Regions from separate parts of the Thermaerobacillus caldiproteolyticus genome, predicted to be linked through region 1. Evidence: riboswitches for the same ligand, from Rfam matches in the RefSeq annotation. Region 1 holds a riboswitch; the other holds the start of a gene.
What was found. Region 1 has a riboswitch for cyclic di-GMP ahead of ISX45_RS20335 (IS3-like element ISBth8 family transposase). Riboswitches for the same ligand answer to the same signal wherever they lie in the genome.
Positions count from the first base shown of each region.

Region 2: linked by a shared signal. The riboswitch ahead of ISX45_RS18275 (chemotaxis protein CheW) and the one ahead of ISX45_RS20335 (IS3-like element ISBth8 family transposase) in region 1 are both predicted to bind cyclic di-GMP.

Region 1 covers NZ_CP064060.1:2,702,751-2,710,197, reverse strand. The annotation lists gene mnmA (tRNA 2-thiouridine(34) synthase MnmA) at 1-513, shown strand, start outside; gene ISX45_RS13675 (LLM class oxidoreductase) at 722-1,666, shown strand; gene ISX45_RS13670 (SDR family oxidoreductase) at 1,710-2,354, shown strand; gene ISX45_RS13665 (sugar phosphate isomerase/epimerase family protein) at 2,389-3,237, shown strand; gene ISX45_RS13660 (3D domain-containing protein) at 3,830-4,393, shown strand; partial or broken gene ISX45_RS20420 (transposase) at 4,561-5,435, shown strand; cyclic di-GMP riboswitch class I at 5,569-5,663, shown strand; partial or broken gene ISX45_RS20335 (IS3-like element ISBth8 family transposase) at 5,803-6,245, shown strand; gene ISX45_RS13650 (methyl-accepting chemotaxis protein) at 6,263-7,447, shown strand, end outside.
Region 2 covers NZ_CP064060.1:3,627,569-3,635,015, reverse strand. The annotation lists gene ISX45_RS18300 (hypothetical protein) at 1-68, opposite strand, end outside; gene ISX45_RS20125 (response regulator transcription factor) at 138-1,649, opposite strand; gene ISX45_RS18290 (hypothetical protein) at 2,787-3,029, opposite strand; gene ISX45_RS20120 (GNAT family N-acetyltransferase) at 3,446-3,622, opposite strand; gene ISX45_RS18285 (GNAT family N-acetyltransferase) at 3,643-4,011, opposite strand; gene ISX45_RS19780 (metal ABC transporter permease) at 4,306-4,569, shown strand; cyclic di-GMP riboswitch class I at 5,129-5,218, shown strand; gene ISX45_RS18275 (chemotaxis protein CheW) at 5,340-5,831, shown strand; gene ISX45_RS18270 (methyl-accepting chemotaxis protein) at 5,828-7,102, shown strand.

The sequences.
Region 1 (7,447 bases):
AGAAATTTCAAAAGCTTTTTAAAGAATTTTCTACCTGCACAGCCCGGAGAAATTCGTTCACTTAATGGGGAAGTGATAGGTACTCATGATGGATTAATGTATTACACAATTGGCCAACGAAAAGGACTTGGCATCGGTGGCAAAGGAACAGGTGAACCTTGGTATGTCGTCGATAAAGATTTAGAAAATAATGTTTTACTTGTCGCTCAAGGAAAAAATCATCCGGCATTGTTCTCGACCGGTCTTATTGCATCTAACCTTAACTTGATAAATGGGGATGCTCGTCCGGGTACGTTTGTATGTACAGCTAAATTCCGCTACCGTCAAGAAGATCAAAAGGTACGTGTTCATATTCGTCCGGATGGATCGGTCTTTGTAGAATTTGAAGAACCAGTTAAAGCTGTGACTCCAGGACAAGTAGCGGTATTTTATGACAATGAGGTTTGTCTTGGCAGTGCCATTATTGACAACGTGATAAAAGATGAGGCAGTCATTGCCGCTGTCGCATCGTAAAAGGAATAGTTATGGAAATTCAAGGTTTTTTCTATATATATTGTTTTTTTACAAAATATAAATATTGTTCATATCAGTGTTCAACAGGACTATATGTATCGGCTGGATCTAACAGAGGTTTTCAGCTTTCAAGTGTGGCATAACGAATTATTTTAAGCGGGAGTCATTCCTTTATGTATGGCTCACCTTTTCTTAAGGAGTGGTAACAATGGAAAAATTTAAAAATCATAAAGGGTATTCACGCATGTATCAAGAAAACAAACTGACTTTAGGGCTGTTCTTTCCAATTGAATCGTATATGGGTGACGTCCCTGAGATGAATATAGAAAAGCAAATGAAGTTAGCAAAGCGAGCAGAAGAACTCAACTTCGCTTCATTATTTGTCAGAGATGTACCGTTACGCGATCCAAATTTCGGTGATGTCGGGCAAATGTATGATCCGTTTGCGTATTTAGGGTATGTCGCTGCCCATACAAAAAAGATTGCCTTAGGAACGGGAAGTATTATTTTAACGTTGCGCCACCCTCTTCATGTCGCAAAAGCGGCAGCTTCTGTAGACAGACTATCTGGTGAAAGACTTATTCTCGGTGTCGCAACAGGTGACCGTCCAATCGAGTTCCCGGCATTCTCTGTGAATCCGGAAGATCGGAGCGAATTATTCCGGGAATCAGTGTCTGTCATGAGAAAAGTATGGCGCGAGCATTTTCCATCGATTGATTCTGCACGAGTGCATATGACAAGTGGAGATATGTTACCAAAACCAAAATTGTCGGACATACCATTAATGGTGACAGGTCACAGTGGACAGTCTCCAGAATGGATTGCTGAACATAGTGATGGTTGGATTTACTATCCACGTGGACTCAAATTTCAAAAAGCATTAATCGACAATTGGCGTTCGTTAACAGAGGAATTTAAGCCATTTACTCAATCGCTCTATATTGATTTAACGGAAGACCCAAACCATGTACCAATACCAATTCATCTTGGATTCCGTACGGGACGAAATTTTGTTATCGAATTTCTAGCAGCTTTACAAGATGCAGGTGTGAATCATGTCATTATCAACTTAAAATATGGACAACGCCCAGTAGAAGAAGTGATCGAAGAATTAGGTGAATATGTGCTTCCACATTTTCCAGCTTTATCATGATGAGAGACCAGCTTCAATCAATATGAAGAAAGGGAGGATATAAATGAAAGTTTTGGTCATTGGCGCCAATGGACAAGTAGGTCAACAAGTAGTAAACATGCTTCATGCGCATAAACAGCACACGGTTCGTGCGATGGTGAGAAAACAAGAGCAATTGGAGGCTTTTCAGCAAAAAGGAATTGAAGCGGTACTCGCTGATCTTGAAGGTACTGTCGATGAAATTGCCGAAGCAGCCAAAGGTTGTGACGCGATTGTATTCTCCGCTGGTTCAGGTGGACACACAGGAGCAGATAAAACATTGCTTGTCGATTTAGATGGTGCTGTAAAAGCGATGGAAGCGGCAGAAAAAATCGGAATGAAACGATTTGTCATGGTGAGCTCATTCCAAGCCCACAACCGTGAGAACTGGCCGGAAAACCTTAAGCCTTATTATGTCGCCAAACATTATGCTGACCGTATGTTAATGAATAGCGGTTTGAATTATACCATTATTCGTCCGGGTTATCTTCGTAATGAAAAAGGCACAGGATTGGTTACTGCAGCAGAGAACTTAAATGGCGGAAGCATCCCACGGGAAGATGTAGCAAGAACCATCGTTCAATCGCTTGATGAACCAAATACGTATAAAAAAGCATTTGATTTAATGTCAGGGGATACAGAGATTGCTGAAGCGTTGAAATCGCTGTAATGAACCTTTCGATGGAAGGAGGAAATTAGAAATAATGGGTTACCCGTTTTATGCAATGGACTTTGCTTTTTATAACTCAATGGGCATTTATAGCTTTGAAGCGCGGTGTGAAATGTTAAAAGAGATCGGGTATGATGCGACCCATTTATCTGTCTGGCACGGAGAGCGGTGGAGAGATGTAGAAAAGCTCAAAAATGTTAAGGAGAAATATGGGCTGGATATCGCTGGTGTGTACGTGGTGTTAGACCTTTCATTAGGTGAGGACCATCCAAGAAATACGGGCATTTTAAAAATGCTGGAGATCATGGAAGGTTGCTCAACGGTCGAGCTGGCGATTCAATCGGTCGGACATCATATCCGACCTTCAGACCCTAAAGGGGACGATATCGCCGTAAAGTGGCTGGAAAAGGCACTGAAGATTGCAGAGCAAAGAAACATTAACATCTTACTTTACACTCACCTCTCATTCTGGGTTGAACGCCATGAAGATGCAGTAAGACTTTGTAAGCGGCTCAATCATCCTAATCTCGGCATTGTTTTTTGTGGCTACCATTGGTATGCAGTCGATGGAACAAACCTATCAGCTACGCTTCAAGCGGTGGCTCCTTACTTGAAACAAGTGAACATTTCTGGTAGTCGCCGCAATCCGCACGGTTTTGGCGGAGTGGCGACAATCGAGCCATTGGACGTCGGAGAGTTAGATAATTTTGCGTTACTTGGGCAGTTAAAAAAGATCGGTTATAATGGAATGATTGGTTACCAAGGTTGGAGTGAAGGCGGCGACGCTTACAGTAAGCTAAGTCGTTCACTTAAAGCGTTCCGTGATATGGAACGCAGACTTGAGGAACACCCGCATTGGGCAGATTTAAAATTAACTCCATAATAGAAAAAAACTGTGGTACTAGCCGAACAATAAAGTTCGGCTAGTACCACGGGTATTAAGCAATGCACTCTGGTATTCACCAGAGTGTATTTTTGTACAAAATTATTAAAAACTTAAAGAGAAATTTATTCTTAGAGTTATTCTTATTTGTTTAGGAATTCTGGTTTTTATCGGATTTCCATCTGGCAGGTCAAAACGGCTGATATACGTCCGCAATTCTTTTTTATAACTAACAGTTTTCTATTGTTTTCACCTATTTCATATGCCTCCAAAAGCACGACGAAAACTTGTTTCTTTCACCATACTTTCTTCCTCAATCATTCACTGATCATTATATTTCAATATAAAACTGATAAATACCTTGTTTTCTACTAAACTTCTCTTAGTGAATAAACGTTTCCTCATTACTAATCCTTCTTCAATGAATTTGTCCATTGAAAGAGAGGGAAAGTGAATTGATTCCCGTCTTGGTTTTTGATAGTTTGTTAGATTTGTCTTCATTTTGTAACATAATTACTAATTCTATGAAACATAATTGTTATATTTTATTGCTATTCTATTGTTACGAAATTAAGCAAGGGGGAGTAGTACTTTGAAAAAATTACTATTGTATATTACTTCATCAGTCTTTTTAGTCTTCGGATTTTCAGGAGCTGCATCGGCGGCTGGTACATATCAGGTAAAAAGTGGCGACACTCTTTGGGGCATAGCTAAAAAGTATAAGGTGACTGTGAGCCAGCTAAAGAGCTGGAATAACCTTAAAAGCGATGTGATCAAACCAAAGCAGGTTTTAAAGATTTCAGGAACGGCAACGAAAGCGGCTGCTAAAACTACCGTAAAAAAGGTGACAGCCCAAGCAGCAGCGTACAAAACAATCACTGTTAAAGCATATGCTTATACAATTAACTGCAAAGGCTGCAGCGGAATAACGGCTACAGGCTTAAATTTAAAGAAAAACCCTTCGATTAAAGCAATTGCTGTTGATCCAAAGGTAATTCCGCTAGGTTCAAAGGTTTATGTGGACGGCTATGGCTATGCGGTTGCAGCTGATAAAGGAGGCGGAATCAGAGGCAACACAATTGACGTATTCATGCCTACAAAAGCAAAAGCTATCCAATGGGGTGTCAAAACAGTAAAAGTAAAAGTATATAAATAATCCAAAAGCCGGCAGGATGCCGGCTTTTTTTCATAATATAGCTCCTCTTCTTCCAAAAAACTTTGAATGTGTCGCAAAACGCATAATGCATAAAGGAGGCAAAAAATCCACCACCTTAGAAATCATATATAGTGATCAAACAAAATTGTTAAGGGGTGAACACTATCATAATTTCCAATTCTGTGTTCGAACATGCTTTAACTGTAGAAATAGCTCCTCTTTTAGAGGCATTATTTCGATACATCGACCAACTTTCTTTTCTTGAAAGAAACATCTTATGTGACCGAACGACCACCCGTGTCAAATGTTTTTCTTTTTGAAAGCATACGTTTCTATTGATTCCTTGCGACAGTTGGTGCACATTCTCCGTCAGTTTGGCTATTTTCGTCGTATTTGCGGACTTCAGGAGGTTCCTCATCTGTCCACGTTTTCATGAGCCAGTAAATGGTTCCAAGGGATGTTCTTCCTTTCATCACGGCTCTTAAACGACTTTTGGGTATTCGACTCCTAAAGAGGTTATCATCGATAGCACCGTCCTACGAAGCAGTCTCTACGATTCGCAAGCAAAGTGGGATATGTCGGCACGATATCACTGGTTCAAAGGATATAAACTGCACCTGTGTATCACTTACTGAAGGGATCATTTTATCTCATGTCTTGACTGCCGCCAACCGAAATGACACAGCAGTGGAACCGGAATGACTTTCGTCTTGCGGAGATGGAACATCGAGTTTGCACTTAGTGATACCGCGTACGACAGTGAAAAGATTCCTAAAGCGGTAAAACAAGTCGGAATATTTTTGTTCCTCCCATTAATCGTTGAAAGAATAAGGAAAGAAAAGATGCTTATGGTCGAGTCATTCCTATCCTTTTGAAAACCAGATTTGGAAAGTAGCTATTCGGTCTTCGAAGCTCCATCGAACGAGTGTTTAATTAATTGAAGAGCGATGGGTGTGAGCAACCACGATGGTATGGATTGAATCGGTATTTATTGCATGTGCAACTTTGCATGCTTATGCATAACTTTGAGTTTGTATTTTAGTTTTGCAACATCATCTGTGTTTTTAAAGGTTTATTTATCTTAAAAAGTATAGTATTTACTTATCTTAAAAAGTATAGTAGGATAATCCTCGGGTTTATTTTATATAAAACTAGTTGATCAATGCTTAACAAAAATGAATATTTGGCAAACTATCCGAAAGGGTAGGGCGCAAAACTAAAGGGGCTACATCTATTCATTCTTGAATAGACATGCCAGCCAGTTGCTCTTTGTTAGGAAGCAAACTTTCCTTCAAAGGATATGTAAAACACCTTCCTGGAACGTTTTTGATGGAAGGTGTTTTTGGCTGCCTCTTTAGCTTTTGAAGAGGTAGTTTTTTTATTTACATTCAAAAGTGATCCTTTGAACAATAGATCTGAAACGTGAAGTCGTTCGTTTGACATTGGAGGAAGGCTGGTCATACAGGTAGCTTCGTGAGCATTTTGGAATGAAGAGCGATGTGCGGATTGCTCAATGAGGCAAGAAAGTTCAAAATGGCGAATCTTTTGAAGATCAACGAGTAGTGCGGAATCGCAGACATTTTCCAAATTTTAGAAGAGGAAAGATGCTGATTTGACAGCGCAGGAGGGATACCTAAAAAGTGCGACCCAAATCTACACGGGAAGAAGAAGGGGCCTACAATTTGAAAGGCTTCATATGATGGATGAGCTACAAAGAAAACATTCACTGACATGGCTGCTAAACATTGAAGAAGGATAGGTTTTAAAGTCTGGATACTACAAGTAGAGGAAGAATCGATCGAAAATATTAAGGCGTCTGGAAGAAGAACTTTTGTTGAAAGAACATCTTATTGATGGAGGGAACAAGCTATGAGGATTACAGTAGGGAAAAAGCTTTTTGTTGGATTTTCTGTTGTATTATCCATTTTAGCCATAATAGTAGTCATTGGTAGCTACCAAATTACAAATGTCGATAACACTTACTCCAGTTTAATCGATGATCGTGTCAAAAAAGTTATGATTATTAAAGACTTAATCATAAGACTTAAACAAGAGCAAGTGAATGCTCGTGGCTATTTGCTTACAGGTGACGATGCAGCAGAGCAAAACTTTATAACGACGCATGAAGAGTACCAGCAGCTAAGCAGAGACTTAGAGAAGCAAATTACTCAGCCAAAACCCAAGGAGATTCTGAAAGAACTCAATCAATTGGAAGATAAATATTATCAGTTGGGTAGCTATGCGTTTCAATTGAAAAAAGAAAACAAAATGGAAGTATATACAAATCAAGTAGCCGAACAAGTTAACCAGACTGTCAAACAGTTTGAAGAAAAAGCAAAAGAGCTGAGCGATTATCAGCAAAAGCAATTAGAGGAAGGAAGTAAAGCTACTTCAGCAAAAGTGGCTTCGATTAAAAATTTAACCTTATTTCTAGGAATTGCAGCTATTATAGTGGGAATTAGCCTTGCATGGTATATAAGCCGCATTATTTCCCAACCGGTCATCAAGCTTGCGGGAGCTGCTGAAAAAATTGCCGCAGGAGATCTTACCGCGGATGATATTAACATTACAAACAAAGACGAAATCGGCGATTTAGCTCATTCGTTTAATCAAATGGCCAAAAGCTTGCGCGAACTGATTGAGCAAGTAAGCATCAATGCCGAACAAGTAGCTGCTTCTTCTGAGGAATTAACGGCGAGCGCGGAACAGACAACGAAAGCGAGCGAGCAAATCGCCTCTACAATGCAGGAAGTCGCAAGCGGAGTGGAGAAGCAAGTGCGAAGCGTGGAGGAGACTTCGCAAACTGTCAATGAAATGTCAATCGGCGTTCAGCAGGTTGCCAATAATGCGCAATCTGTTTCCGCGATTGCTATAGAGGCTTCAGAAAAGGCGTCCGAAGGAGGACAGGCGATTAATACGGCAGTTGAGCAGATGAATTCAATTAATGAAACGGTTAACGGCTTGGCGGATGCGATTAAAGGGTTAGGAGAACGCTCAAAAGAAATTGGACAAATTATTGAAGTCATTACAGGAATTGCTGAGCAAACAAATCTG
Region 2 (7,447 bases), 920 kb from region 1:
AGACTTCTTCCATCTAACACGGTTCGATCTTCAATTATAGCACTCCACTCGATCCGGTATGCCCTCATCTTTCAACCATTCCTTCCCCGACTAGCTACTATACTTTCTCTTTCCTATATTCCTCTCCTGCGTTATATTTACTTCCATTCATATTCCCCATAATTCAGTTGATAAACCATTGCAATGACTTGCGAGCGATCAGTAACTCCTAATTTTTGAAAAATATTTGTAATATGGTTTTTAACGGTGTGCACACTAATATACAGTTTCTCAGCAATCTCACGGTTGCTATAACCTTGTACAATATATTTTAATACATCCATCTCCCTTGAAGTTAACAGTTCTGAGAAAAACGACTTTTGAATCGATAGCCCCCGTTCCTCTGGCTGCATTACTCGTTGTAAAATGAAGGTGAGCATCGTTGTTAACAGCGAAAGATACGCCTCTATTTCTTTTAATGGTTTCGTCTGTATAACATGTACAGCCAATACCCCTTGAATATGTTTATGAATGTAAAATGGAAATTCCATCATTATACCAAATCCCGTTTTATAAACATTCGGTGAGGCAGAAGAAAAATCTTGTTGTTGCTGAAAATAACGAGACCAAACCGTATCATAGTAGTGATGAAACTGTCGATAGGAAGAATTAGCTGTATCGGTAATTACCTTTCGCTCATTAGGATGATTGAGAAAAATGGCTGAAAAATCGCTTTGAGCAAATTCAAGAGCTAAATGCGCAGCCATATGTAAAATTTCATCCACATTGTTCATCATGTTCATAACCTTGCACATGTCGTTTAACGACTCAAGGGCAGATAAATAACGTTTTTCGTTCCGATTACATTGATTATATTGATAGGATAAAAACATCTCAAATAATTTCGCAAGTAAATGCCCCGACTCTTTGATTTCTTGACCAAACCGGGCTTTCGCTTTACTTCCAACAAAAATTGCCCCAGAAATGGAATCATTTTGTGTAAGTGGATAAATAAATAACGTTTTTAACTCATTCTCTTTATTCATCCAATCCGCAAATTCAAACTTCGCCGATACATTTTCTAAATAAAGAGGCTCACGTCGTTCTACAAGATATTTCATAATCGGATGATCAGTTGTATATATAGTCCCCAACCATTTTTTGTCACTTTGTTCTGTAGTAACGTCTTCAATAACAAAACGTTTTTCATCGATTCTTTTGGCATAGGCTGCAAAATGAATGTACGGATGAAATTGACAAAAAATACGGAGATATGACGTTATATGTAACGTTTGCTGCTTCTCATAATACCCCACAGCTTCATGTAGAGAACGTAAGCAGTGAAGATAACGCTTATTTCGTTTTTCCCCTTCAACAAGGCGGGCACAAACATGAGACATTTTCTCTAGAACTCTCACTCTAGCTTGTATATCTAATAAAGAGCATTTACTAGCTGACATAATGGAACGGTTCCAGCGTTCTTTATCTCCGGCTCCTCTTCTCGTTTCAAGATGGCTCCCAGTTATGATAAAAGGACCAGCCAAAATAAAACAATAGACCTGTTCTTCAACAATGACAGGAGTAATAATCCCTTTGGCCCCTGGAAACACTAAATCGATTACCGTTGGGCTTGTTAATTGCAAATAATCTTCCCATTGTTCTGCTAGCATCTTCTGCAAATCTTTACTCTCCGAAAACATGATTAATTCACTAAATTCATCTGCATTAGACACCGACGTCAACGACGTATAAGCAGAATCTATCATGATGAGTGGCAACCCGATCAAAGATGCATACGCTTCCTGAACATTCTGTAACAATTCCCTCGCGCTCAATTGTACTCAACTCACCCCATTTTTTATTTTTACAACCATACTTCTGAATATTAGGAATATATGACCATTAGTCATAATAGCACGTTTTACGAACATTTGAAAAGAAAATTACCCACTCTTTCCTTTTTCTCGTTCTTTATGACTAGATAATATATGAATTATTCACTCCATTTATCCTATCAATTTCCTTTTAAAAACAAAAAAGTGACTAAGCAACATCAATTGTTAGCAATCGTCACTTAGCCTTTTAATTCCATTTATTTCATTATTTTCCTCATACATTCCAAATTCACAATCCTTCTTATTGGTTCGTTCGTACTAACGACTACACCATCGATTGGTCAACGCCGAAAAAAACACCGATTCAATCATTTCTTCAACGAATCATGGATTAGACCGAGCAATGGCATTGTTTTTCTCATCAGCAAAGAAGACTATATAGATACTGTGCAAACGGCAGGCAGTGCAAATTATTCGAAGAAATCGAAAACGAAACCATGTGCCTATTTTGGCGTACTGGGTTTCACGGAAACTACTCGTTTATTGGATATGCACTCCCGCGTCATCAACTTCCGAGAAAGAGACCATCGATCTGAAGCGATGTCTAAAACGTTCGACCAATCTATGAAATAGTTCAAGATTATCGCAAACAGTTCGTCAAGAAGACTACAATTTTTTTACAGTGTCATCATCTTTCTGATGCAAAACAGCCATTTACGCTTGCATAATAATTTGCAGGCTATCAAACATGCTTTTCTTCTTCTGCACAGCAATGATGTACTAAAAGGACAAATTAACCAGTTGAAAACAATGAAACGAATGATGTACAGCCTAGTTAGAAAAACAGGTTCTTTACAGTCTTTATTATTTAAAATAATAAAAGTTTCTATGGAAATCTTATGAGATCATTCACCAAAAGACCGCAAGAACTAATTTCTCTCATCGGTTACACCAGTAATTGAAGAAGAAAAACTAGGTATTTTTAACACCCCTTTTTGACATAAAAAATGCTATTGTAGCGGAAATAATAGCGACTAAAAGCGTAGGCATAAAATCACTTCCACCGAACACAACTTCTTGCGGTAAATCAGCATTTTTATTCCAAGCATCTGACATATTAGGGGTATACATTAATGTTAAAATCCATCCTGATAAAACTTGGAACATTGAAAATAGAAGTATAGAACTAATCGCAAATAAAATAAACCTTCTCATCAAAAACACCTCCCTTTAATCCCAGTTTTACAATTTAAATGTTAAAAAGTTTCATTTCAAGCCAATTATACCTATATTTACTAATAAATCAACATTAAATTTTAACAAAGCAGATTCTGAAAGATAGCTACTCATCCCATTACTGCCAAGCCAGCCTACAAAAATGCAACAAAAACAGGGCGTTTTCAATGCGAAAACCCCCTGTTAAGAATAGTCATCATTTACTGAGCGATTTTCTAATATCCCCTTTTTTCCTGTTTCGCAGCATCGAGATGATGCTTCCGATCCGACAGAAGACATACATTTTCTTGGCAAAACATCCCTGAGATTTTCTGTTTCACCTTCACCATCCACGAATCTCGCCCGGCTCGGCTGGCTGTCAAATGGGACATCGCGATCCCGACGAAGATATGCATTCATTTATTTTTATACTCATTTTTGAGAATTGAATAAACAGCCATATCACGAAACTTTCCTTTTATAAAATATTTTTCCCGTAATATTCCTTCCAACTTCATCCCTAACTTTTGTAAAACCCTTTGAGAACGAACATTTTCAACCATACAAGGAGCTTCAATTTTGTTTAGTTCCATTCTATTAAAACCGAATTGAATTACTTTTTTCCAGTCTCAACAATCAGACCTTTTCCCCAATAATCCTTCGATAGTATAAATCCAATCTCAGCACGATAATGACTTGGAGACCAATCAACAAAATCAATTGTACCAATTACTTTATTATTCTCCTTTAACGCTATTGCCCAAGGAGCTAACTTTCCCACTTCATATTGCTTTAGGATATAGTTTATAAAATTATATGAGTCTTCAACGGAGCGATGCGCCTCCCAAGGTACAAATCTTGATACTTCTGGTTTAGAAGCATAATCAAACATATCCTGTGCATCATCTAAAGTAAATTTATGAAGGATAAGTCTCTCTGTTTCAAGTGTTGGTAAATCACTAAAAATATCTCTTATTTTCATTGATTCCACCACCGACAACTATTTTTTACCATTAACATTTCTCGTTCTTTAAAGATTATCCTCCTTCGACTCTACTGCCTATTACTTCAACAAGAAAAGCACCACTTCCTAACCAATGCAATGCTCCCTGTCGCATGAAAGGAGAACACCCAATGGAGATGCTTCACTTTGGGTTCATGCAACGAGCATTTTGGGCTGATGGATTCATTGCCGTTATAACTCCCGGCGGCAGTCCTTAATGGCTGATACACTATCTCACATTTCCCTAGTGGAGGTGCGCTTGGCTTAATAAATATGGTCACTATTCTTGTCATCATTGTTGGTGCACTTGTCATTGAATATATGAGGAATGCCTATCGAACATATTCAGAAGTGTCTGTTGCGATCCTTATGGCTGCGGGATTATCTCTAGCACTTGTTCTCATGAGTCCGAATCAAACCTATTTAGGTCTATTATTACAATCAGCAAAGAACAACTGCATTATCAGTCTTATATATTGTATCCCACCGTCATATGCACGTATTAACCTTCAACGAGGATACAGCCTTTACAAGTGATCTCTCTAGCATGACAATTGGTATCATTAGGATGTTTCTAGGACTTACATCTTCTTGTAAGCTAGGTACCCCTCGTGGCGCAACCATTAGGCCCTTTGGAAATGCAGTCGCCTCAGCAGAAAACAGTTGTAGTTCTCTTGCAAAAAATACATTAATAAAATCTTAGAAGTGAGATCTTGTTTTCAAGATGTCATTATATTTGCACCAGACCTCATTTTCTGTATGACATCTGTAAAAAGTGAAGAATCTCAAAACAAAAACGAGATCTTATACAGATCTCGTTAGTTTCTTTACATAACCACGTTATTAAAAAGAGCACACACAGCAAAAGCCTCTTGGGCACCAAGAGGCTTTATCTCATCCGTTTTTACGCTAAAGAAACACAGCTTATATCCTGAATATTTTTGTTTAATAGTCCAACAATACTATTTGTTTTTTTATTTTGTCAATATATATCAAAAAATAGCTCTATTTGGCTATATCATTTTTACTATAAACTTTGCTAATATCTTATTGCAGTATTATTAGACAAATTTCTACAAATTTATACAAACAATTTAATATTGATCGGCAAACTACTCGAAAGGGTACGACGCAAAGCTAAAGGGGCTAAATCTACTTTCAATAGACATGCCAGCCAGTTGCCCTTCTTATGAAGAATTATTATGATTTTTTAAGAAGGCTCTTATCATTGTCTAATCAACTGTCCTCTTTAGATGTTAGAGGACAGTTTTTTAGTTTAAGTAATTACAATTTAGAAAGGAGTTGTGATGATGGAGCAGAACATAAAATGTGTCGTTATCAAGCTACATAACGAACAATTTGGAATTGATATTCACCAAGTTCGTTCTATTGAGCGATTGCAAAGTATCACAGTCCTTCCTCATACTCCCCCCTATGTCAAAGGGATTATGAATCTGCGTGGAAATGTGATTCCTGTAATCGATTTACGCCAACGCCTTTCAATAGAATCGAATTCGTATACTGATCAAACGAGATTAGTAGTAGTAACAATCAAGGAGATAGATGTAGGGCTTATTGTCGATGCCGCAAATGAAGTAATGGATATCGCCGGAGAACAAATTCAACCTACGCCTACTATTACCCAAAACAAAAAAATCGATTTTTTATATGGAATAGCAAAATTAGAAAATCAAATTTTAATCCTATTAGATGTAGAAAAATTGTTAGGCAATGATGAACTCATTTATTTAGAGCAGCTAAAAGAGCTGAAAGAAAACCTAGGAGTGGAGGATGAATGATGAAAAGCCTTCGGTTAAAGATTATTAGTGGATTTTTCGTTGTTATTTTATTGTTTACCATCGTGTCAATTTTGGGTTTAAAAGAACTTAATCAGTTAACTGCGAATGGAACAGAAAACGGACATACCTTTATAGTAACCCTCACTATTATTGCTATTATTCTCAGCTTGGCGATTTCCATTGTCCTTTCCAACATGATTGTAAAACCGCTTTCCCAGGTAGTAGAACGTATGAAAATGGTAGCAGAAGGAGATTTATCAGCAAAACTGCTTGAAACAAAATCAAACGATGAGATTGGTCAATTAACTCAATCAATGAATGAAATGATTTCAAACTTGCGAAATATCGTTGGTGAAGTAAGAAATACAGCGGAACAAGTAGCTGCATCTTCAGAGGAATTAACAGCAAGCGCAGATCAGACAACAGCAGCAACGGAACAAGTCTCTTCTGCGATTCAGCAAGTGGCAAGCGGAGCTGAATCGCAAACGAATCAAATTGAGCGAAATGTTACTTCGTTAGAAGAAATTGCACAAGGAATTATCCGGGTTGCCGATAGTTCTAATCAGGTTACAGAGCTCGCAAAACACACTACTCAACAAGCTGAAGATGGCGGAAATTCTGTTGTACGTACAGTTGAGCAAATGAATTCAATCTACACAGCGGTTATCGAATCTGACAAAATAGTTAAGTCTTTATATGAACGTTCAAAAGAGATTAGCAAAATTCTTGATGTGATTAGTGGAATTGCCGATCAAACAAACCTTCTTGCTTTAAATGCAGCAATTGAAGCAGCAAGAGCGGGAGAACACGGAAAAGGCTTTGCAGTCGTAGCTGATGAAGTACGAAAACTTGCTGAACAATCGCAAACATCAGCAAAACAAATAGCCGACTTAATTACAAAAATCCAATATGACACAGAAAACTCTGTAAAATCTATGTCGGAAGTTTCGAAAAACGTAGAAAGTGGTCTTGAAACATCAAAAGAAACAGCTGAGAAGTTTGCACAAATCGTTCAAAATATGAAAGATATTGCGCCACAAATAGAAGAAATTTCTGCAACCGCTCAACAAATTTCTGCAGGAGTACAAGAAGTAACATCGACAGCGCATGAGCTTACGGCGATTGCAAGAGAAAATGCAGCTACATCTGAAGAAGTTGCTGCTTCTACAGAAGAGCAGCTGGCCTCAATGGAGGAAATTACTTCTTCAGCAAAAATGCTTGCAACGATGGCAGAAGAATTGCGAGAAGTGGTTCATAAATTTAACCTATAAAATGGGGATGCATCCCCATTTTATAGAACAATAAACATTCAGAATCCATAAACCCAGAAGGCGATCGTGAAATAATACTAAGACTATTAAAGAAATCATGACCAACATTTATCTATGAATGTATTTTAACCGATATATCGCTTATCTAATGAAGAAATGCTTCTAAGGACGTGTATCGTTTAATGATTTATTCCCCTCTCGATTGCATTGAGTTTATTGACCTCACTGCATATTCTCTCCATGTGCTCATCACGTTCTCGTTCGAAGTCTGCTTTTTTGATTGCCGCGTTTTCTGTAGATGAATAAAAAGCATTCGTGTCGCTTGGCAGCACGAGAGAGTACGTT